Regions from separate parts of the Streptomyces sp. NBC_01390 genome, predicted to be linked through region 1. Evidence: riboswitches for the same ligand, from Rfam matches in the RefSeq annotation. Region 1 holds a riboswitch; each other region holds the start of a gene.
What was found. Region 1 has a riboswitch for cobalamin ahead of OG241_RS02490 (CbtB-domain containing protein). Riboswitches for the same ligand answer to the same signal wherever they lie in the genome.
Positions count from the first base shown of each region.

Region 2: linked by a shared signal. The riboswitch ahead of OG241_RS16635 (prenyltransferase/squalene oxidase repeat-containing protein) and the one ahead of OG241_RS02490 (CbtB-domain containing protein) in region 1 are both predicted to bind cobalamin.
Region 3: linked by a shared signal. The riboswitch ahead of OG241_RS37885 (ribonucleoside-diphosphate reductase subunit alpha) and the one ahead of OG241_RS02490 (CbtB-domain containing protein) in region 1 are both predicted to bind cobalamin.
Region 4: linked by a shared signal. The riboswitch ahead of OG241_RS13065 (cobalamin biosynthesis protein) and the one ahead of OG241_RS02490 (CbtB-domain containing protein) in region 1 are both predicted to bind cobalamin.

Region 1 covers NZ_CP109551.1:589,976-595,285, forward strand. The annotation lists gene OG241_RS02480 (acyl-CoA dehydrogenase family protein) at 188-1,378, opposite strand; gene OG241_RS02485 (CbtA family protein) at 1,532-2,308, opposite strand; gene OG241_RS02490 (CbtB-domain containing protein) at 2,335-2,556, opposite strand; cobalamin riboswitch at 2,596-2,752, opposite strand; gene OG241_RS02495 (histidine phosphatase family protein) at 2,857-3,441, shown strand; gene OG241_RS02500 (ferredoxin) at 3,764-4,183, opposite strand; gene paaE (1,2-phenylacetyl-CoA epoxidase subunit PaaE) at 4,226-5,310, opposite strand, start outside.
Region 2 covers NZ_CP109551.1:3,711,031-3,716,340, reverse strand. The annotation lists gene OG241_RS16645 (energy-coupling factor transporter transmembrane component T) at 1-979, opposite strand, end outside; gene OG241_RS16640 (SCO2322 family protein) at 972-1,616, opposite strand; gene OG241_RS16635 (prenyltransferase/squalene oxidase repeat-containing protein) at 1,613-2,863, opposite strand; cobalamin riboswitch at 2,973-3,124, opposite strand; gene OG241_RS16630 (MBL fold metallo-hydrolase) at 3,144-4,181, opposite strand; gene OG241_RS16625 (aldehyde dehydrogenase) at 4,394-5,310, shown strand, end outside.
Region 3 covers NZ_CP109551.1:8,387,675-8,392,984, reverse strand. The annotation lists gene OG241_RS37890 (ATP-binding protein) at 1-2,241, opposite strand, end outside; cobalamin riboswitch at 2,514-2,655, shown strand; gene OG241_RS37885 (ribonucleoside-diphosphate reductase subunit alpha) at 2,781-5,159, shown strand; gene OG241_RS37880 (ribonucleotide-diphosphate reductase subunit beta) at 5,159-5,310, shown strand, end outside.
Region 4 covers NZ_CP109551.1:2,930,218-2,935,527, reverse strand. The annotation lists gene cobN (cobaltochelatase subunit CobN) at 1-583, opposite strand, end outside; gene OG241_RS13070 (cobyric acid synthase) at 580-2,115, opposite strand; gene OG241_RS13065 (cobalamin biosynthesis protein) at 2,112-3,053, opposite strand; cobalamin riboswitch at 3,157-3,300, opposite strand; gene OG241_RS13060 (hypothetical protein) at 3,447-3,668, opposite strand; gene OG241_RS13055 (anion permease) at 3,687-4,958, opposite strand; gene OG241_RS13050 (class II aldolase/adducin family protein) at 5,119-5,310, shown strand, end outside.

The sequences.
Region 1 (5,310 bases):
GCCTGGCAGCAGCCACCGATCACCAGCGACAGCGGCATGAACCTCGGGATCCCGTATCCCCGGGACCGATCGAACGCGGCCAAGGCCACTGCATCAAAGTGATGCGTCGCCACCTGTGAGAACGCGCGTGATCTTGGTGCCAACTATCCCTCTTTTGTGCCAACTAAAAGTCCTCGTCACAAAGACCTCAGCGCCGCACCCTCGGCATCCCCAGCCCGATCCACGAGATGATCTCCCGCTGGATCTCGTTGTTGCCGCCTCCGAAGGTGAAGATCACCGCCGATCGGTAGCCGCGTTCCAGTTCGCCGTGGAGTATCTCGCCGGCCGAGCCCTCCTTCAGCGCGCCCGGGGCGGCGACGATCTCCAGGAGCCAGGCGTAGGCCTCGCGTCGGGCCTCGGAGCCGTAGACCTTGACCGCCGAGGCGTCCTGGGGGGTGAGGGTGCCTTCCTGGACGGCGTTCACCATCTGCCAGTTGAGGAGCTTCATCGCGTCGAGCTTGGTGTGGATCTGCGCCAGGCGGCGGCGCACCCACGGCAGGTCGACGACACGGCGGCCGTCGGCGAGCTTGGTCTCCATCGCCCAGCGCTGGACCTCGTGCAGGGAGCGGATGGCCATCGTGCCGTGAGCGGCGAGGGTGACGCGCTCGTGGTTGAGCTGGTTGGTGATCAGCCGCCAGCCCTGGTTCTCCTCGCCGACCCGGTGGGCGACGGGTACGCGGACGTTCTCGTAGTAGCTGGCGGTGGTGTCGTGCGAGGCGAGGGTGCGGATGAGGGTGCAGGAGTAGCCGGGGTCGGTGGTCGGCACGAGGAGCATGGTGATGCCCTTGTGCGGCGGGGCGTCCGGGTCCGTGCGCACGGCGAGCCACACCCAGTCCGCCGTGTCGCCGTTCGTCGTCCAGATCTTGTGGCCGTTGACCGTGTAGTGGCCGGTGGCTTCGTCGCCGTCCCGTACCGCCCGCGTCTTGAGTGCGGCCAGGTCGGTGCCCGCCTCCGGCTCGCTGTAGCCGATCGCGAAGTCGATCTCGCCGGCGAGGATCTTCGGGAGGAAGTACGCCTTCTGCTCGTCGCTGCCGTACCGCATGATCGTCGGGCCGACGGTGTTGAGCGCCATGAGCGGCAGCGGTACGCCCGCCTGGGCGGCCTCGTCGAAGAAGATGAACTGTTCCATCGGGCTCAGGCCGCGCCCCCCGTACTCCTGCGGCCAGCCGACGCCGAGCCAGCGGTCGGCGCCGAGCCGACGGATGGTCTCGCGGTAGAAGCGCTTCTGGGCGACGTGGTCACTGAAGCGTGAGTAGGCGCGGTCCGGCACCAACTCGGCGAAATAGGTGCGCAGTTCGGTGCGCAGCTGCTGCTGCTCGGGCGTGTATTCGAGATGCACGGCGCCTCCTGCTGGCTCCCCAAGGCCGGACCTGTCGGCGCACACGGTAGAACGTGTTCCAGAAATTGGGAATGGCGGTGCGTGTACGGGTCCACGCGCGCCTGAGGGGGTCCCGGATGTCCGGGACCCCCTCAGACCAGTGCGGCGAACCGCTCAGTGCGCCACAGGAGTTGCCTGCGGTTCGGTGCCGCTCGCGCCGACGGCCGCTGCCTTCCTCGGAACGAGCAGCCGTTCCGCCATCAGTCCGAAGACCAGGCCGAACGCGGTCCACATCGTCACCTGGATGCCGAGCGTGGCCACCCGGTACCGCCACAGAAGGCTCGCGGAGAAGCCCTCCGGGACCTCGTTGGTGAACGACGGCAGGAACGCGTACGCGAGTCCCACCACGAGGACGAGGAAGGCGCTCGCCGCGAGCGTCGCGTTCCAGTTGCCCAGGCGCGGCGCGAGGCGCTTGCCCAGGATGACCGCGCCGACGGCCAGCAGCACGCTGAGCGCGACCATCAGGAAGAACAGCGCGGTGCGCTGGTTGAGGGTGTCGGGGTCGCCGACGGCGGGCGGGTTGGCCGGGTACTTGAGGAACGGCACGACGTACACCGCGAGCAGGCCGGCCCCCGAGAGGAGCAGCGCGGTCGCGCGCGGCCCGAAGCGGCCGATCCGGCCGAGCGCGAAGCAGTACGCGAGGGCGGCGATACCGCCGAACGCGACGCCGTACACGAGGACACCGGTGCCCAGGCCCACGGTGGACTGCAACGCACGGGAGACCAGGGCCTGTTCGGCGTGCCCGTGGGCCTCGTGCATCTTCTCGAACGCGATCGCGTCGTCGACGAGCGGCTCGGCGAAGACGTACGCGACGACCCAGACGAGCACACCCGCGACCAGGCCCGCGAGCATGCCGCGGACCAGGAGGTTTCTGACCGTTGTGGAGTTCATGAGCTCGTGTGCGTTCCCTGTCCTCGTCAGTGGCAGGGGAAGCCGAGCAGGTGGCGGGCGTCGTGCACCCATTCGTGCACACCCTCGCCGGAGACCAGGGAGGTGGCGCCCTGTTCGGCGCCGACGAAGTAGAGCAGCACCAGCATCAGCACGCCGAAGAAGACCGCCCAGGGGGTGATCGCGCCGATCGGCAGTTTCTCGGGTACGGCGGTGGGTGCGGCGGTCGGCTGAATCGCGGACTGTGCCATGACAGACCTCCTGGGGGAACTCGCGTCCCGTATCGGTGGTGCGGAGGACGACAGTCACGGGTCTGACTTGCCCCCGGGCCGCACCAGGCGGGTGCGTACGGGGCTTACAGTGGCGCGACCGTGCCGGATTCCCACCGGCTTCCGTCGAACCGTCGTCAATATCGTCGTGAAGGTACCGCGAAGCGGGGGTTCGGCCAAGGGCGCGTGGGACGGCGTACGGCGCGGCGGTGCGCCGTACGGTGCCTCAAGTTCCGTGCATGACAACGAATATTGGGGCGGAATGAGCGCGGGAGAGACCGGATGACGAGCCGAGTGATGTTGATCTCACCGGCGATCAGCGCGGCCCTGCGGGAGGCCCGTTTCGACGACGACTGTTCCCTGGACGAGTCGGGGCTGCGGCTCGCCCTGGCGGCGGCAGGGAGCCTGCCGGCAGTGTCCACGGTCTGGGTCTCCCCCACCGCGCGCTGCCGCGAGACGGCCCGGGCACTGGTCCTCGACGCCGGTTCGGTACCGGGGCCGGCCGGTCTGGACGCGGGCCGCTGGCGCGGCGCGACCCTGACCGAGGTGACGGAGAAGGAGCCGGAAGCGCTGGCCCAGTGGCTGACCGACCCTCAGTCGGCCCCGCACGGCGGGGAGTCGGTCCGCGGGCTCTGCGACCGGATCGCCCACTGGCTGGACGGGACGGCGGCGCGGGTCACGGGCCGGACGGTGGCGGTTGTCGAGCCTGAGGTCGTACGGGCGGCGACGGTACGAGCGCTCGGTGCGCCGGAGTCGGCGTTCTGGCGGATCGACGTTCCGCCGTTGACGGCAACGGAGTTGAGCGGCCGGGCGGGGCACTGGAATGTGCGCCTTGGCCGGCCGCTTGGTGCGCCGCACGACACGTAGGGGGCGTTCGGTCGTGAACCCGGGGTTCACGACGCGGATCGGCGCGCGCGGCTCACATGCTGTCGTCCCACGGGCGGGGGCGTCCGGGACGTGAACCGGCGGGTTCGCGGGGCAGCGTGGCTCACCTGCCGTCATCTCGCGGGCGAGGGTATTCGGAGGTGAACCGGCGCGTTCACGGCGCGGTGCGGCTCACGCGCCGTCGGCCTCCGGGCGAGGCGCCCGGATGGGAACCGGTCGGTCACGGCACGGTGCGGCTCACGCGCCGTCGGCCCACAGGCGAGGGTGTCCGGACGTGGACCGGCGGTTCATGGCGCGGTGCGGCTCACGCGCTGTCGGTCCCGCGGCGCGGGGTGTCCAGCGTCCAGGCGAAGTCCTTGCATGCCTGTGCGCACTCGCGGCATGCCTTCGCCGTGTCCTGGCCGCCGGAGTGGTCGTCGAAGACCTGGGCGGTTTCGAGGCAGACCGTGCCGCACCACTCCAGTTGGACCCGGAGGGCGGCCTCGTCCTGGTCCGCCTGTTCGGAGAGCAGGCGGCACGTCGCGTCGCACACCTCCGCGCACAGGATGCCCTTGCGGCGCGCGAGGGCATCCTCGGGAGACCCGTCCGGGTCCGCGACACTGGCGCGCAGCGCACATGAGCGCGCGCACTCGGTGCACGCCTGCGCACAGACGAAGCGGTCCTCCAGGAACCGGAAGAGTTCCTGCTGCGTAGTTGTAGTGGTTGTTGTAGTTGTAGGGGTCACGCCGGTCGAGTTGCCGTTGCGAGGGCCGTCAAACCCCTTGGTTCAGCTGTCGTAGTCGACCGTCAGTGTCTCCGACACCGGGAACGACTGGCAGGTCAGGACGTAGCCCGCGTCGACCTCGGCGGGTTCGAGGGCGTAGTTGCGGCGCATGTCCACCTCTCCCGAAGTGACCAGCGCCCGGCAGGTGCCGCAGACGCCGCCCTTGCAGGCGAACGGCAGGTCCGGGCGGGTGCGCGCGGCGCCGTCCAGGACGGTCGCCTCCCGGGACAGCGCGGTGGTGGTGGAGCGGCCGTCGAGGGTGACCGTGACCCGGCTCACCGGGCCCTCAGTGACCATGTCCGGGTGCTGGACCTGGCGGACCGGCTGGTCGTCGGCGTAGAAGAGTTCCTGGTGGACCCGGGCCGGGGGCACGCCCAGCTTCGCCAGCAGTTGCTGGGCGTCGCGGACCATGCCGTGCGGTCCGCACAGCCACCAGTGGTCGGTGCCCGGGACGTCGACGAGGCCCGCGAGGAGCGCGGCGAGGCGTTCGGCGTCCAGCCGTCCCGACAGCAGCTCGGCCTCGCGCGGCTCGCGCGACAGTACGTGCCCCAGCTGGAAGCGCGTACGGTACAGGTCCTTCAGGTCCGCCAGTTCGTCGGCGAACATCACGGTGTCCGTACGCCGGTTGCCGTACAGGAGGGTGACCTGTGAGCGGTCGTCGGCGGCCAGGACCGACTCGGCGATCGACATCATCGGGGTGATGCCGGAGCCGGCGGCGATCAGGACGTGGCTGCCGGACGCGGTGAGGTCGGGGGTGAAGGCGCCGGTCGGCGTCATCACGTCGAGCACGTCACCGGGGCGTACGCCGTCGACCAGCCAGGACGAGAACAGGCCGCCGGGCACCACCCGTACGCCGATACGGGGTCGTTCGCCGGCCGGGGCGCAGATCGAGTACGACCGGCGCTCCTCACGCCCCTCGAACTCCCGGCGCAGGGTGAGGGACTGTCCCGGTGCGAAGGCGTACTCGGCGGCCAGGTCCGGCGGCACCTCGAAGGCGACGGCGACGGCGTCCGCGCACAGTCGCCGCACGTCGGCGACCTTCAGGGTGTGGAAGACCGGGCGACGGCGTACCGGAACCGTGGTCGGGG
Region 2 (5,310 bases), 3.1 Mb from region 1:
GCCGGCCCCCGAGCCACAGCCCGCCCAGCGCCGCCGCCAGCCCGGCCAGCAGCACCGGCAGCCCGTAGGTGCCGCCCGCCGCCGTCAGCAGCCCGTACGTGCCCGCGCAGACGCCGAGCAGGCCGCCCAGGGTGAGCGCGCCGGTCGTACGGCGGACGCCGGCCGGGACCTCGGCGGAGCGGCCGTAGCCGCGCGCCTCCATCGCCGCGGCCAGCGCGACCGACCGCTCCAACGCGCCCTCCAGTACCGGGAGTCCGACCTGCAGCAGCCCCCGTACGCCCCGGTCGGGACGGCCGCGCAGCCGGCGGGCGGCACGCAGCCGCTGGACGTCCGCGACGAGGTTCGGCGCGAAGGTGAGGGCCACGACGACCGCGACACCGATCTCGTACAGGGCGCCGGGGAGGGACTTGAGGAGGCGGGCCGGGTTCGCGAGGGCGTTGGCGGCGCCGACGCAGATCAGCAGCGTGGCCAGCCGCAGACCGTCGTACAGGGCGAAGACCAGCCCCTCGGCGGTCACCCGGCCACCGACGCGTACCCCCTGCGCCCAGTGGGGGAGGGGCAGTTCGGGGAGCGTGAGCAGGACGCGCGAGCCGGGGATCGGGGAGCCGAGGACCACGGCGAAGACGAGCCGGATGACGAGGACGGCCAGACCGAGCTTGACGAAGGCGGTGTAGGAACGGGCCCAAGGGGCGTCGGTGCGATGCGTGGCCACGACGTAACCGGCCACAGCGATGAGGAGGCCCAGGAGAAGGGGGTTGGTGGTACGGGTGGCGGCGGTCCCGAGCCCCAGGGACCAGACCCACCAGGCCCCGGGGTGCAGGGACGCAGAAGCGTTCCGGCCGCGGCTGATGTGGCTGAGCGGCACTGCTGAGGTCGGGTGCGAACTCGCGTCCCGAAAGGGGCGCGGGGAACTGCGCGACCAGCCCCCACCGGCCTGAGGTGAACGACGACCCGCGTATCCAGCGGAGCGCTCACGCATGGCGGCGGCGCCGCGTCTGCCAGATCGCCGCCCCGCCGAGCGCCACGACGGCCGCGATCCCCGCGAGCAGGCCGACGGACGGGCCGCCGTCCGACTCCGTCTCCGTATCCGTGGCCCCGGCGGACTTGCCCGCCCCCACCGTCTCGCCGCAGCCCGTGCGCGGATACCCGGAGATCGCGCAGAGCAACGCGCTCGCGTTGTACCGCAGGGGACCCGCGACCGACGCGAGGGCGTCCGCCGTGGTCGCGTCGGGGGACACCCGGGCGCACGCCGTACGCGGCGCGGGCGGACTCCCGCCGGACGGCGCGTCGGCCGACGTACCGAAGTCGATGACGAGCGCCACCCGCTTGTGGCCGTCCCGCGCCGGCGTCCTGGCGCAGACGACCCCGAACACGGCGTCGGCGCGCGGCCGGGCAGCGCCCTTCGAGTCCTGGCTCACGGCGAAACGGAAACCCTGGACGTCACCGTCGGAGGGCCGGGCGGTCGACGGCCCCTGTGTGGCGTACGTCCACGCGCCGCCGTCGCGCTCCCAGAAGGACCAGTAGCGGTAGCCGACGGCCTGGGCCTGCCCGGCGCTCGCCCAGAGGCCGAGGAGGAGGGCGGCCACCAGGAGCGGGAGCGCGCGGCGCCGGATCACGGCTGCTGCTTCCTCTTGTTGCGTCCGCTGATCAGGAAACCGATGCCGATACCGGCGACGAGGAACACCCCGACGGTCCAGAGCGTCCCGAACCCGTTCCCGTCGTCCTTGCCGCTGTCCTTGTCGGTGTCCTTGGCACTGTCATGGGCGGCCGGTGTCGGAGAGACGGAGGCCGGGACGGACTCGGGCGCCGGACCGGTCGCGTTGAGGAGTGTCACCAGATCCTGGCCGCCGAAGTCGCGCGGATCGGCGGTCTCGGCGTGCGCCGCGAGGATCAGCTGCGCGTACGCGGCCGGCCCCGCCCCCTTCGCCCACGGCCCGGCGTTCGCCTCCAGCCAGCGCCACGCGTCGGCCGCCCGCTGCCCCTGGCCGGCCGTCGCGAGGGCGACGACGGCATCGGCGGTGTTGCCGTAGTCGGGCTGGTCCTTGGCCCCGGCCAGCGCGGAGGTGAGGTGCTTGTCCTTGGCGAGGGCCTGTACGAGGTGGGCGGCGCCGTTACGAGCGGCCTGCCCGGGATCGTCGGAGTCCGAGCAGGCCGAAGCGGTCCCGGTCGGCTTCATGGCCTCCCCGGCGAACCCCTTCCCCAGTACGCCGACCACGGCCGCGGCCGTCGCGTCGTCGTTGGCGGCGAGAGCGCCCTTCTTGTCCGGCTGGTAGGCGAAGGCGCCCCCGCCGGTCGCGTCGCACGGAAGAGCCAGCTTCAACAGCAGGTCGTACGGGGACCTGCCGCCCTTGGCGACCGTGCCGGGCTCCTCACCGGCCGCGGCGAGGGCTCCGACGACCACGGAGGTGGAGTTCGCGTCGCTGGCCCCGCCGGCCGCGTACCCCCAGCCGCCGTCCGTGTTCTGTACGGACTTCAGCCAGGCGACGGCCTTGCCGACCCCCGCGTCCTGCCCGCCGAGGGCGGCGAGCGCCTGGACGGCGGCGCCGGTGCTGTTGGTGTCGACGAGGGTCTTGGCGTCGCAGGCCGTACCGCTGTCCGCCCGGAACGGCGCGAAGGCACCGCTCGCGCACTGCTGCCCGGCCAGCCAGTCCACGGCCGAGGCGGCCGGCTTCACCCCGACGGTGTCCTGCGCGAGCAGCGCGAGGGACTGGCGCCAGACCCCGTCGTAGGTGGGGTCGCCGGTGCCGTACAGCCCGGCGGGGAGGGCGGCCGAGGGGGACGGCGAGGCGGCGGACGCCTGACCGCCGCCGGCCAGAGTGACGGCGATGACGGCCAGAGCCGTGGCGCTGCGGCGGACATTCATGATCGGCGGGTGCCTCTCCCTGCGGGGAGCCGGACAGCACGGGACACCCCGGGCGGCTCGGCTCCGTATCCCTCGACGGTGCCGTGCACCGGCGGACCGCCGGCGACGCGAGCCGGTCACGATCCGCACAGGGCAATCCGGCTCACAGCCCCTGACGAACGCCCAGGCTGCTCACGGTTGCGGGTCAGCGCCGGATTTGCACCGGCTTCCCCCTGTACGGGTGTGATACGACCTGCCCACTGTACCGGTCCGTGCAAACGGCACCGAGTTCACGCCGCTGTCAGACCGCCACGTACGTCACCGGCTCGCTCCCCGTCACCGCCTCCGCCTGGCCCAGTTTGACCAGTCGGCGGACGTGGGCTTCCGCCTCCGAGACCGCGATGTTCCTTGAGCCCGGGGGGATTTCGGCCCAGGGGCGGTTCCACTCCATGCGTTCCGCCAGCTGCCAGGGGGTGAGGGGGGTGGTGAGAAGGGCGCGGAGGCCGGCGAGGCGTTCGTCGTGGTGGTCGAGGAGTTCCTGTACGCGCACGGTCGCGTCCGGAAAGGCGTGGCGGTGGGCCGGGAGGACCTCCGCCGGGGCCAGTCGGCCGATGCGCTCCAGGGAGTCGAGGTAGTCGCCGAGCGGGTCGGGCGCCGTCGTGTCCTCCGGGTCCTCGTACAGGCCGATGTGCGGGGTGATCCCGGGGAGCAGATGATCGCCCGAGAACAGGCGGCCGTTGCCCGGGAGTTGGGCCGGGTGGGCCTCCTCCAGGTGGAGGCAGACATGGCCCGGGGTGTGGCCCGGCGTCCAGATCGCGCGCAGTCGGCGGCCGGGGAGGTCGAGGAGTTCGCCGGGGACGATCTCGCGGTCGGGCAGCGCCGGCGAGAAGTTCGGGAGGATGCCGGCGGGTGTTCTGCCCAGGGTCGCCACATGGTCGGCCGGTGCTCCGGCCGCCGCCAGCTTCGCGGTCATGTAACCGAACCAGCGCTCGGCCCGGTTGTCGCGGGTCCGCCGGACGAGCGCGATGTCGGCCTCGTGCATCGCGATCCACGCCCCGGACGCCTCGCGGACCTGGCCGGACAGGCCGTGGTGGTCCGGGTGGTGGTGGGTGATCACCATGCCGTGGATCTCGCCGACCGCCGTGCCGCACGCCGCCAGGCCCTCGACGAGGGTGTCCCAGGACAGCGGGTCGTCCCAGCCCGTGTCGATGAGCACCGGTCCGCTGTCCGTGTCGACGACGTACACCAGCGTGTAGCCGAGGGGGTTGTTCGGGATGGGCACCCGGAGGGACCGTACGCCCCCGCCGTGATCGGTCACCTGCGTCGACACCTGTGTCATGGGCTCCCCTGTGGCTGGGCTGCAGGCAATCATAACTAGAACCGGTTTCAATGGGAGCCCGAGTCGCCTACCTCGTACACCCCGTATACCTCGTAGTGGTGCGCGAGCTGTGGACTCCTCCGGAGGGAACTGGTAACTCTCTCCGTATCCATCTATCTGACGAACCGTCAGAGACGGTACCCGGAGAGGCAGTCGGCGAGAGGCAGTCGGCCATGACCGAGCTCGTGGAACACGGACAGCTGTTCATCGGCGGGGAGTTGACCGACCCCCTCGGCAAGGACGTCATCGAGGTCATCTCCCCGCACACCGAAGAGGTCTTCGGCCGTGTGCCGCACGCGTCGCGGGCCGACGTCGACCGGGCCGTCGCCGTCGCGCGCACCGCCTTCGACGAGGGACCCTGGCCGAGGATGACCCTCGACGAGCGGATCGCCGTCGTCACCCGCATCAAGGACGGAATCGCCGCACGCTACGAGGAGATCGGCCGCGTCATCTCCTCCGAGAACGGCTCCCCGTACTCCTGGAGCATCCTCGCCCAGGCCCTCGGCGCGATGATGGTGTGGGACGCGGCGATCACCGTCGCCCGCGACTTCACGTACGAGGAGTCGCGCGAAGGCGTTCTCGGCCGCATCCTCGTCCGGCGCGAACCGGTGGGCGTCGTCGCCGCCGTGGTCCCCTGGAACGTCCCGCAGTTCACCGCGGCGGCCAAACTCGCGCCCGCGCTGCTCGCCGGCTGCACGGCGGTCCTGAAGCCGTCGCCGGAGTCGCCCCTCGACGCGTACATCCTCGCGGAGATAACGAAGGAGGCCGGACTGCCGCCCGGCGTCCTCTCCATCCTCCCGGCCGACCGCGAGGTCAGCGAGTACCTCGTCGGGCACCCCGGCATCGACAAGGTCTCCTTCACCGGCTCGGTCGCCGCGGGCAAGCGCGTGATGGAGGTGGCCTCCCGCCAACTCACCCGGGTGACACTGGAGTTGGGCGGCAAGTCGGCGGCCGTCGTCCTCCCCGACGCCGACCTCGACACCACCGTCCCCGGCATCGTCGGCGCGGCCTGGATGAACAACGGCCAGGCGTGCGTCGCCCAGACCCGCATCCTCCTCCCGCGCTCCCGCTACGACGAGTTCGCGGACGC
Region 3 (5,310 bases), 7.8 Mb from region 1:
GGCGAACGCCGCGTTGCCGCCGGTGCCGAACTCCTGGGCCGCGACCAGGCGGATGGAGTAGGAGGGTTCCTGGATGCCCAGTCGGAAGAGCTCCCAGTACAGCGGGGTGGTGTCGATACGGGCGGAGACCTTCCGCAGCGCGGCACCCAGTTGTTTGAGCACTCTGCGCTTGGCGTCCCGCAGGGTGCTCCGGTCCCCCTTGATGTCGGCCCAGTGTTCGCGCACCGCGGTGACGATCTCGATCAGCTTTCGCGGGTCGTCCTCGGCACTCTCGATCTCCAGGGCGGCCGCGTAGAGGTCCAGGGCCTTGGGGTCGTCGGTGCGGAGGCCCGCGGCGGCACACAGCCGATGAGCGAGCGGGCGACCCCTCACCGGCGCCTGCCGTACCAGTTCCGCGATCTCCTTCCGCAGCTCCGCCCGCACACCGTGGCCCCGCTCGGGAGGGTTCGCCGCCGAGTGACGGGACAGCAGGACGAGGGCGATGAGCAGTTCACGGCTGGGACCGGGCGGCTGGAGCGACTGCTCGGCCAGGTCGCCGGCTTCCCGCTCGCCCAGGTGGTTCAGCAGGCGACAGCCGAAGTAGGCCTGGATGATGCTGTGCGGGAAGCGAACTCTGTGCTCGGACCCCTCCACCAGTCGGAGCTTGTTCGCGTGGGCCGCGAAGCGCGCGAGGACGGCATGACACTGGTCCAGGTTGCCCTCGCGCAGCCGCCTGCGTTCCGCGTCGCCGAGCCGCTCGCACAACGCGTTCCAGATCCGGCGCCGATGCCAGTCGGTGAGGGTGTTACCGCGTTTGCCGTACTGGTCGAAGCCGCGGCCGGCCCACAGGTGCTCGGCTCGGGCCCGCGCGCGCCGTGCCGGGCCCGGGTGCAGGATGTCCGGGTCGAGCAGCTCCGCGAAGCCGACCTCCAGCTTGTCCTGGAGCAGTCCGACGCAGGCCAGGGCCGAGACCACTTCGAGCGTGTCGCGACGCTCCTGCGGGGACAGCGCGACGTCCTCGCGCAGCTTTCCCTCGCACAGCGCCTCGGTCCAGGTCTCCATCAGCCACAGCCGCAGGGTCGCGCGGTCGCGGCTGCGGGTGTTCATGTGCCGAGGGTCGTCGCCTGGACGGTCGTGCTCCAGGATTCCCCGCCGATGGAGTTCCCGGGCGATCTGGAGGTAGATCGGCGACTCCGTCACCTCCGCCGTCTCCACGATCCAGTCCACCCGGCGCTCGTCGGTCTCCGGTACGCCCGCCGCGACGAAGCGCAGCGCCGCCTCCTCACTGAGCGGTTCCAGCTCCACGATCGCAGCCGAGGTGGTCTCCAACGGGCTGTGCGGCCGGGATGCGATGACCAGGGGCAGCTTCTCCTCGCGGGCGCGCTCGATGGCCCGGCGGATGACGTTGTCCCGGTTCTGCTGCCCGCCGTCGTCGAGAAGGGCTTCCTCCAGACCGTCGGCGAGGACGACCGGCTTGTCGTCGGCGAGGAGTTGCTGCCACACCCGGTCGGTCTTGCTGCGCGCCAGAATGCCCTTGGGCGCCTCCTGCGCGAAGCGCTGCCTCGCCAGGCGTTCGAAGCTCAGGTCGGCGCCGTCGGCCGCGTCCCTCAGCCTGACCGGCACCGGTACCGCGTTCTGGCGGGCCAGGAGTTCGGTGAGCCGTACGAGGACCGCGGTCTTCCCCGCTCCGACGCCGCCGACGAGCAGATACGGCCGCCGGGTGTCGCGCTCCCGCAGCCGCTCGGCGATGACCTGGGCGATGTCCTCGCGGCCCACGACCTCGGCGGTGTCGTATCCGGCGGTGGGCACCAGCCGGCGCGGATCCCGCAGCGTCTTGGTGAGATAGCGCCGTTTGGTCCAGCGGTACCACCAGAACAGGAAGAGCGCGGCGGCGATCGAGGCGGCGAGGATCGGACCGACGAACTTGAAGACGGTCTCGAACCCCTCGTTGCCCTGCCGCCACTTCTCGAAGCCGGTCGTGTCGTGCGTGATGAAGATGAACAGGCCCTCCCCGACCCAGGCGAGCAACGCCAGCACGGCGACCAGCCAGATCGTCCTGGTGACGTTGGCGTAGGAGAGCCATCGGCGCCATTTCCTGGGGCGGGTGGCACCTCGGCGGGCCTCCAGACGGATCGTCAGGGAGTGCCAGCGGCCGACGAACCCGTGGCCGACCCGGTGTCCCGCCCGTCTGAGGGCGAGGGTGGCCATCGGCGCGTCGCGCGGTCGCTCCTTGCAGGGCGGACGGCGGACAACCCTCGTCATGGCGTTCTCCCTGCGAGTTCCGAAAGCGGTTCCCGGGACGGAGGGCCGGCGGGAGAGGATTCGCGCGGCGCCGACGGTCACTTCCATGGAATCACTCCGGGCGCGCTTCGCAACCCGGGCGTCCGGCACCACGCGGGGCGTCCGGGAACATCGGGTTTCGTCCGCACCCGGGCTGGACGGAAGTCTCCCGCCACACCGGACGAACTCGCCCTGATCGGCTGTCAGCTGACGCTCTGAAACCGCCCCGACACAACATCTGGGGGTGGCGTGACGGGTGAGCACAAGATGTATGCTCGTGCTCGCTGTCGCCGCAGGGGAATCCGGTGTGAATCCGGAACTGTCCCGCAACGGTGTACTCGTGCACGTTTGTGCGCTTGGCCAGTCCGAGGACCTGCCGACGGTGTGCCCGGCCGACCGGTCCGGGTGCCTGACGTCCGGGCCTCGTGGAGTGGGCCGGTGGACGCACGCGTGCCCGTAAGGCGTCCGTGTGCCCCGCTGCCCTCCGCAAGGCCCCGTGCCGAGCGAGGGAGAGCCCCCCTGTGACCATCGCGCCAGCCGAACCGGCTTCAGCGACCCCAGAGGCCGCAGTCGAGACGGACGGTCCTGGTACCGCGCTGCTGCGGACCCTGACCGAGCTGACCGCCGACCTTCCCGACGCCGACCCCGGCCGGGTCGCCGCCGCCGCGCTGCGCGGCCGGTCCGCGCGGGCCGACGTGTCGGAGCTGCGCGAGCTGGCCACCGAGGCGGCGGCCGGCCTCATCTCCGAGGACCCCGCCTACTCCCGGCTGGCCGCCCGGCTACTGACCGTCACCATCGCAGCGGAGGCCGCCTCACAGGGCGTCACCTCCTTCTCCGAGTCGGTCGCGGTCGGGCACCGGGAGGGCCTGATCGCCGACCGCACCGCCGAGTTCGTCCGGCTGCACACGGACCGTCTCGACGCCCTGATCGACATCGAGGGCGACGACCGCTTCGGGTACTTCGGGCTGCGCACGCTGTACAGCCGCTACCTTCTGCGCCACCCGATCACCCGCCGGGTCGTCGAGACGCCCCAGCACTTCATGCTGCGGGTGGCGAGCGGTCTCGCCGAGGACGACACCGTGCGGGCGCTGGACGAGGTCGCCGCGCTCTACCGGCTGATGAGCCGCCTCGACTACCTCCCCTCCTCCCCCACCCTCTTCAACTCCGGTACCCGGCACCCCCAGATGTCGTCCTGCTACCTCCTCGACTCCCCCGTCGACGAGCTGGACTCCATCTACGACCGCTACCACCAGGTCGCCCGGCTCTCCAAGCACGCCGGTGGCATCGGGCTGTCGTACTCCCGTATCCGCAGCCGCGGTTCGCTGATCCGGGGCACCAACGGGCACTCCAACGGCATCGTGCCGTTCCTGAAGACGCTGGACGCCTCCGTCGCCGCCGTGAACCAGGGCGGCCGGCGCAAGGGTGCCGCCGCGGTCTACCTGGAGACCTGGCACTCCGACATCGAGGAGTTCCTGGAGCTGCGCGACAACACGGGTGAGGACGCCCGCCGTACGCACAACCTGAACCTCGCGCACTGGATCCCGGACGAGTTCATGCGCCGGGTGGACACGGACGCCCTCTGGTCGCTCTTCTCCCCCTCCGACGTGCCCGAACTGGTCGACCTGTGGGGCGCCGAGTTCGACGCCGCCTACCGCGCGGCCGAGGAGGCCGGGCTCGCCCGGAAGACCATCCCGGCCCGCGATCTGTACGGCCGCATGATGCGTACCCTCGCGCAGACCGGCCAAGGCTGGATGACCTTCAAGGACGCGGCCAACCGCACCGCCAACCAGACGGCCGAGCCGGGCAGTGTCGTCCACTCCTCGAACCTGTGCACGGAGATCCTGGAGGTCACGGACGACGGGGAGACGGCGGTCTGCAACCTGGGTTCCGTGAACCTCGGGGCGTTCGTCGACACGGCGGCCGGTGACATCGACTGGGAGCGGCTGGACGAGACGGTCCGTACCGCCGTCACCTTCCTCGACCGGGTCGTCGACATCAACTTCTACCCGACCGAGCAGGCGGGCCGCTCGAACGCCCGGTGGCGCCCGGTCGGCCTGGGCGCCATGGGCCTCCAGGACGTCTTCTTCCAGCTGCGCGTCCCCTTCGACTCGCCCGAGGCCAAGACCCTCTCCACGCGGATCGCCGAGCGGATCATGCTCGCCGCGTACGAGGCCTCCGCCGACCTCGCCGAGCGCAACGGTCCACTGCCGGCCTGGGAGAAGACCCGTACCGCCCGTGGTGTGCTGCACCCCGACCACTACGACGTCGAGCTGAACTGGCCCGAGCGCTGGTCGGCGCTGCGGGCACGTATCGCCTCGACCGGGATGCGCAACTCCCTGCTCCTGGCGATCGCGCCCACCGCCACCATCGCCTCGATCGCCGGCGTGTACGAGTGCATCGAGCCGCAGGTGTCCAACCTGTTCAAGCGCGAGACGCTGTCCGGCGAGTTCCTCCAGGTCAACTCGTATCTGGTACGGGAGCTGAAGGACCTCGGCGTGTGGGACGCCCGCACCCGGGAGGCGCTGCGCGAGTCGAACGGCTCGGTGCAGGACTTCGCCTGGATCCCGGCCGACGTACGGGCGTTGTACCGCACGGCGTGGGAGATCCCGCAGCGCGGCCTCATCGACATGGCCGCCGCCCGGACGCCGTTCCTGGACCAGGCGCAGTCCCTGAACCTGTTCCTGGAGACGCCGACGATCGGCAAGCTGTCGTCGATGTACGCGTATGCCTGGAAGTCGGGCCTGAAGACGACGTACTACCTGCGCTCACGCCCGGCGACCCGCATCGCCCGCGCCGCGCAGGCACAGGCCGAGAAGACCGTCCCCGTCCAGCAGGTCGCCGACCCCGACGCCGTCGCCTGCTCCCTTGAGAACCCCGAGTCCTGCGAGGCCTGCCAGTAATGACCACCGCACCTGAGAAGACCGAGAAGAACCTTCTCGACCCGGGCTTCGAGCTGACCCTCCGTCCCATGCGCTACCCGGACTTCTACGAGCGCTACCGGGACGCCATCAAGAACACCTGGACCGTCGAGGAGGTCGACCTCCACTCGGA
Region 4 (5,310 bases), 2.3 Mb from region 1:
GCAGTGAACCGCAGTACACGGGAAGGGCGTTGGCCCCCCGTGCCTCGATCGCCTCGCACAGCGTGTCGACGAACCCGGTGTTGCCGCTGAGCTCGTGGGCCCGGTAGAAGAGCACCCCGATGGTCGGACGGCCGCTCTCGCGGGCGTACGAGCCGTGCACCCCGTACTCGGGCATCTTCTGCGGCTCGACGAACCCCTCGCCGGTCAGCAGCACGGTGTCGGACAGGAACCGTGCCAGCTCCACGAGGTTGGCGGGGCCGCCCTCGACGAGATAGCGCAGCGCCTCCGCGACCACCCCGGCGGGCACCGACGACTCGGCCATCAACTCGGCGTCGGGCACGGCCTCCCCGCCGAGCAGCACGGTGGGCACACCGGACGACTTCAGGTAGGCGAGCCCGTCCTCCCAGGCGCGCTTGCCGCCCAGCAGCCGTACGACGGCGATGTCCGCGCCCTCGACGAGCGCGGGCAGCTCCTCCGCGACATCCACCCGGGTCGGATTGCCGATCCGGTACGAGACACCGGAGGCGGCCCGGGCCGCCAGCAGGTCCGTGTCGGCGGTCGACAACAACAACACTGTGCTCATGCGGGTGCTCCCGGTGGAATGAAGGGCAGTCCTTGCGGCGCGCCCGACTCGATGAGCCGCCAGAGCGCGTCGGTGTCCGCGTGCTGTTCGACGAGATCGCCGAGCAGGTCGAGCTGTTCCTCGCGCAGCGCGGCGAAGGAGGTGTCGGCGGCCGGCACGAAACGGCGGCCCGCGGCGGCGGCCACCTCCCGCAGGAACGCCCGCCGGAACCCGTCGGACTCGAGCGAGCCGTGCCAGTGCGTACCCCAGACGCCGCCGACCCGGCACCCGTCCAGGAAGGGCTCGCCTCCCGCGACCTCGGCGACGCCGTGATGGATCTCGTATCCCTCGACGTGTTCGCCGAGGGCGGTGCCGACGGGCCGGGTGAGGGTCTTCTCCCGGGCGAACCGCACCCGGACGGGAAGGACCCCGAGCCCGTCGACATGGCCCTGTCGGCTCTCGACCTCGTCCTCGATGTGCTCGCCGAGGATCTGGAAGCCACCGCAGATGCCGAGCACGGGCCGCCCCTCGGCGGCGCGGCGGTTGATGGCGTCGGCGAGGCCGCGCTCCCGCAGCCACGCCAGCGCCTTCACCGTCCCGCGCGTGCCCGGAACGACGACGAGGTCGGCGTCGGCCAGTTCCTCCGGCCGGTCCACGAACCGCACCACGACGCCCGGTTCGGCGGCGAGCGCGTCGACGTCGGTGAAGTTGGACATCAGCGGGACCGCGCACACGGCCACCCGGAGCAAGTCCTCCCCGACGGGCGGCGAGACGTTCGACTCCCGCACGGTCCCCCGCAGCGAGACCCGAAGCCCATCCTCCTCGTCGATGCCGAGCCCGTGCCGGAAGGGCAGCACACCGTAGGTCGGCCGGCCGGTGAGCCCCTGGAGCATGTCGAGCCCCGGTTCCAGCAGGGACACGTCCCCCCGGAACTTGTTCACGAGGAACCCGGCGACGAGCGCCTGGTCCTCGGGAGACAGCAGGGCGACGGTCCCGAAGAAGGAGGCGAAGACGCCGCCCCGGTCGATGTCGCCGACGACGAGGACAGGGAGCCGGGCATTCCTGGCGATCCCCATGTTCACGATGTCGGTCCGTCTGAGGTTGATCTCAGCCGGGCTCCCGGCCCCCTCACAGATCACCGCGTCATACGTGCCCCGCAGTTCGGCGAGGCACTCCAGCACGGTCCCGAGAAGTCGCTGCTGTCGTCCCCCGTGATATCCACGGGCGCTCATTTCCCCCACCGGCTTCCCCATGAGCACGACCTGACTGCTCTGGTCGCCCCCCGGCTTCAGCAGCACGGGATTCATGAGGGCGGTGGGTTCCACCCGGCACGCCTGCGCCTGCATGGCCTGCGCCCGCCCGATCTCGGCACCCTCGCGCGTGACGAAGGAGTTGAGGGACATGTTCTGCGCCTTGAACGGCGCGACCCTGACCCCCTGCCGCACCAGCCACCGGCAGATCCCGGCGGTGACGACACTCTTGCCGGCGTCGGAGGTGGTCCCCGCGACGAGCAGCCCCCCACCGAGGCCCCCGCCACTCATGGGGTGCGTCATGCGGTGCGCCCCTTCACCAGGGCCCGCGCGGCGACACTGACGCCGAGCGCGAGCACACCGACGCGACGGGACAGCCGTACCGCCCGTTCGATGTCGTGAACCTCCACAGCACGCCCCTCCTGGTTCAGCACCGGCCGATGCTCGACCCGTCCGCCGTAGGACAGGGTCCCGCCGAGCCGCACGCCCAGGGCGCCCGCGAAAGAAGCCTCCACGGGCCCGGCGTTGGGACTCGGATGCTTACCGGCGTCGTCCCGCCAGGCCTGTACGGCCCCGCGAGGATCCCCACCGGTGAGCGTGGCCAGGACGGCGGTGAGCCGCGCCCCCGGCCACCCCGCCACATCGTCCAGCCGGGCGGCGGCCCACCCGTACCGCCGGTACCGGTCCGACCTGTGACCCACCATCGCGTCAAGGGTGTTGACGGCCCGGAACCCGACCAGCCCGGGCACCCCGCCCAAGGCGCCCCACACCAGCGCGCCCACCACGGCGTCGGAGGTGTTCTCGGCGACGGACTCGACGACCGCCCGGGCGATCCCGGCGGAGTCGAGAGCCTGCGGATCCCGCCCGCACAGATGGGGCAGCCGCTCCCGCGCGCCCTCGACGTCCCCGGTCTCCAGCGACCGGCCGATGGCCCGCGCCTCCCGGCCCAGGGAGGTACCGCCGACGACGGCCCAGGTGGCGGCGGCGGTGAGAGCGACAGAAGCGGTACGGGACGGACGTGCGAGGCAACCGGCCGCCGCGGCAAGGGAGACGGCGCCTCCCACACACACGGCGGTGTGCAGCGCGCCCCACCCGCGATGGTCCCGCCACAGGACCTGTTCGACGGCGCCGGCGGCCCGCCCGAACGCGGCGACCGGATGCCCGCGGCGAGGGTCGCCCAGGATCAGATCAGCGAGGAGTCCGGCGGTGGCGCCGTACGCGAAGACGCGATCGGCACGCATCGGCTCAGCCGGCCAGGGGATCGGGCAGCGATCCGGTGCTGTACCTCGAACGCGAACGGCAGCCGAGCATGGCGATATGTCCTCACTCAGGGTGTCCACGCCCTGGTTCGACGAGACCGGCGGCAAGAGTTCCTGGCTCCCGGGGTTACCTACCCCGGTGACAGTGGCGGGACCGCGCCGGATTCACACCGGCTTCCTCTTCTGCTGCCGTACATGGCTCCGGCAGTCCACCACGGGCCCGGAACACCCGTCAACTTGCCGTTGACCTGGAAAGGAGGACTGTGCTGAGCCCCACACCACGACCGGATCGGGGCGACGAAAAACGCCCGCCGCGCCCCTGACCACCAGCGAGGCGGCCACGGTCACGGCGGGCGAGGAGGATGTACGCGGCCCTCAGGCCACGATCAGATAGATGCCGTACGCCACCACCGCCGCACAGGCGGCGAAGCACGCGTACGCGCCGGTGACCGCCAGCCCCGCCGACTCGCCCTGCGCGACCGCCCGTTCGCGGTGGGAGAGCCCGATGATGCCCAGGGTGAACACGCCCACCATGGCCACGGTGATGACGAGACTGACGCCGAAGACGGAGCCGAGGGCCGCCCAGTCGATCTTCATGTTGCTTCCTTACCGGACTCAGAGGGCCGTGGCCGACGGCTGGACCGCGACCTCGGCGGGGGCCGTGGCCGGGGCCGGGATGGTGGCCGTCAGGTCGTCGGCGACAGTGCCTGCCGGAGGCGGGGTCACGGCGGCGACGGCCGTCGTGACGACGCCGGCGGGCTCGGCGTTCGCCGCGGTCCCGCCCTCGACGTGGTTGACGTTGGTGTGGTCGATGACCTCGCGGCGCGACACGACCCAGATCGCCGTGCTCGACGCGATGAGGAAGAGGGCCACCAGAGCCGTGCCCCAGCTGCCGAAACCGGTGACGTACTCCGCCAGCGCGCCCACGAGAGCCGCGGCGGGCAGGGTCAGTCCCCAGGCCACGAACATCCGGGTCGCCGTCGACCAGCGGACCACGCCGCCCTTGCGGCCGAGGCCCGCGCCCATCACCGAACCGGACACCGAGTGCGTGGTGGAGAGGGAGAAACCGAGGTGGGAGGAGGCCAGGATGACCGTCGCCGCACTGGTCTGGGCGGCGAAGCCCTGCTGCGGCTGAAGGTCGGTCAGACCCTTGCCCATCGTACGGATGATGCGCCAGCCGCCCAGGTAGGTGCCGAGCGCGATGGCCATGCCCGCGGAGAGGATGACCCATACCGGGGGATCGGAGTCGGGAGCGACGGCGCCGCCGGCGACCAGGGCGAGGGTGATGATGCCCATCGTCTTCTGCGCGTCGTTCGTGCCGTGGGCCAGCGACACCAGGCCCGCGGAGGCGATCTGGCCGACCCGGAAGCCCTTCTCGGCCGCCTTGCCCTCGGCCCGCTTGGCCCCGAGCGTGTACGACAGCCGCGTTGCCAGCATGGCCGCGATGCCCGCCACCAGCGGGGCGGCGATCGCCGGGATCAGCACCTTCGTCACCAGCACGTCGCCGTGGACGGCGCCCGTGCCCGCCGAGGCGATGGTCGCGCCGATCAGGCCGCCCATGAGGGCGTGCGAGGAACTGGACGGAAGCCCGACCAGCCAGGTCAGCAGGTTCCAGAGGATCGCGCCGACCAGCGCCGCGAAGATCACCTCGGGACGGATACCGCTCTCGTCGACGAGGCCCTTGGAGATCGTGTTGGCGACCTCGACGGAAAGGAAGGCGCCCACGAGGTTGAGCACGGCCGACATGGCGACCGCGACCTTGGGCTTGAGCGCACCGGTCGAGATGGTGGTCGCCATAGCGTTGGCGGTGTCGTGGAAACCGTTCGTGAAATCGAACGCAAGCGCGGTGACGACCACGATCGCGAGGATCAGCGAGAAGCTTTCCATTTACCCAGATTTCTTCCGTACGGTATTGGCTGTTGGACCGTAGGCAACCTGAATGAACGGAAGATGAACTGGCGGGGGATGCCGGATGACCGGAAACGGAGCACCGTTCCGTCGGGGCCGTCGGACGCCCGGCGCCGCCCGTGCCTGGCAGGATCGGCACATGGTTGAGGGGCGACGGGACGGACGTGACGTGCGGGACGAGGCGCGGGGGCCCGCCGGGCCGGACGAGTTGGCGCGGGCCTGGGCGGGGCTCGTCGCGACGGCCCGTCGCACGGTGGCCGACGGTCTGGTGGTCGGCACCTCGGGCAACGTCTCCGTGCGCGTCGGGGACACCGTCCTGGTCACCCCGTCC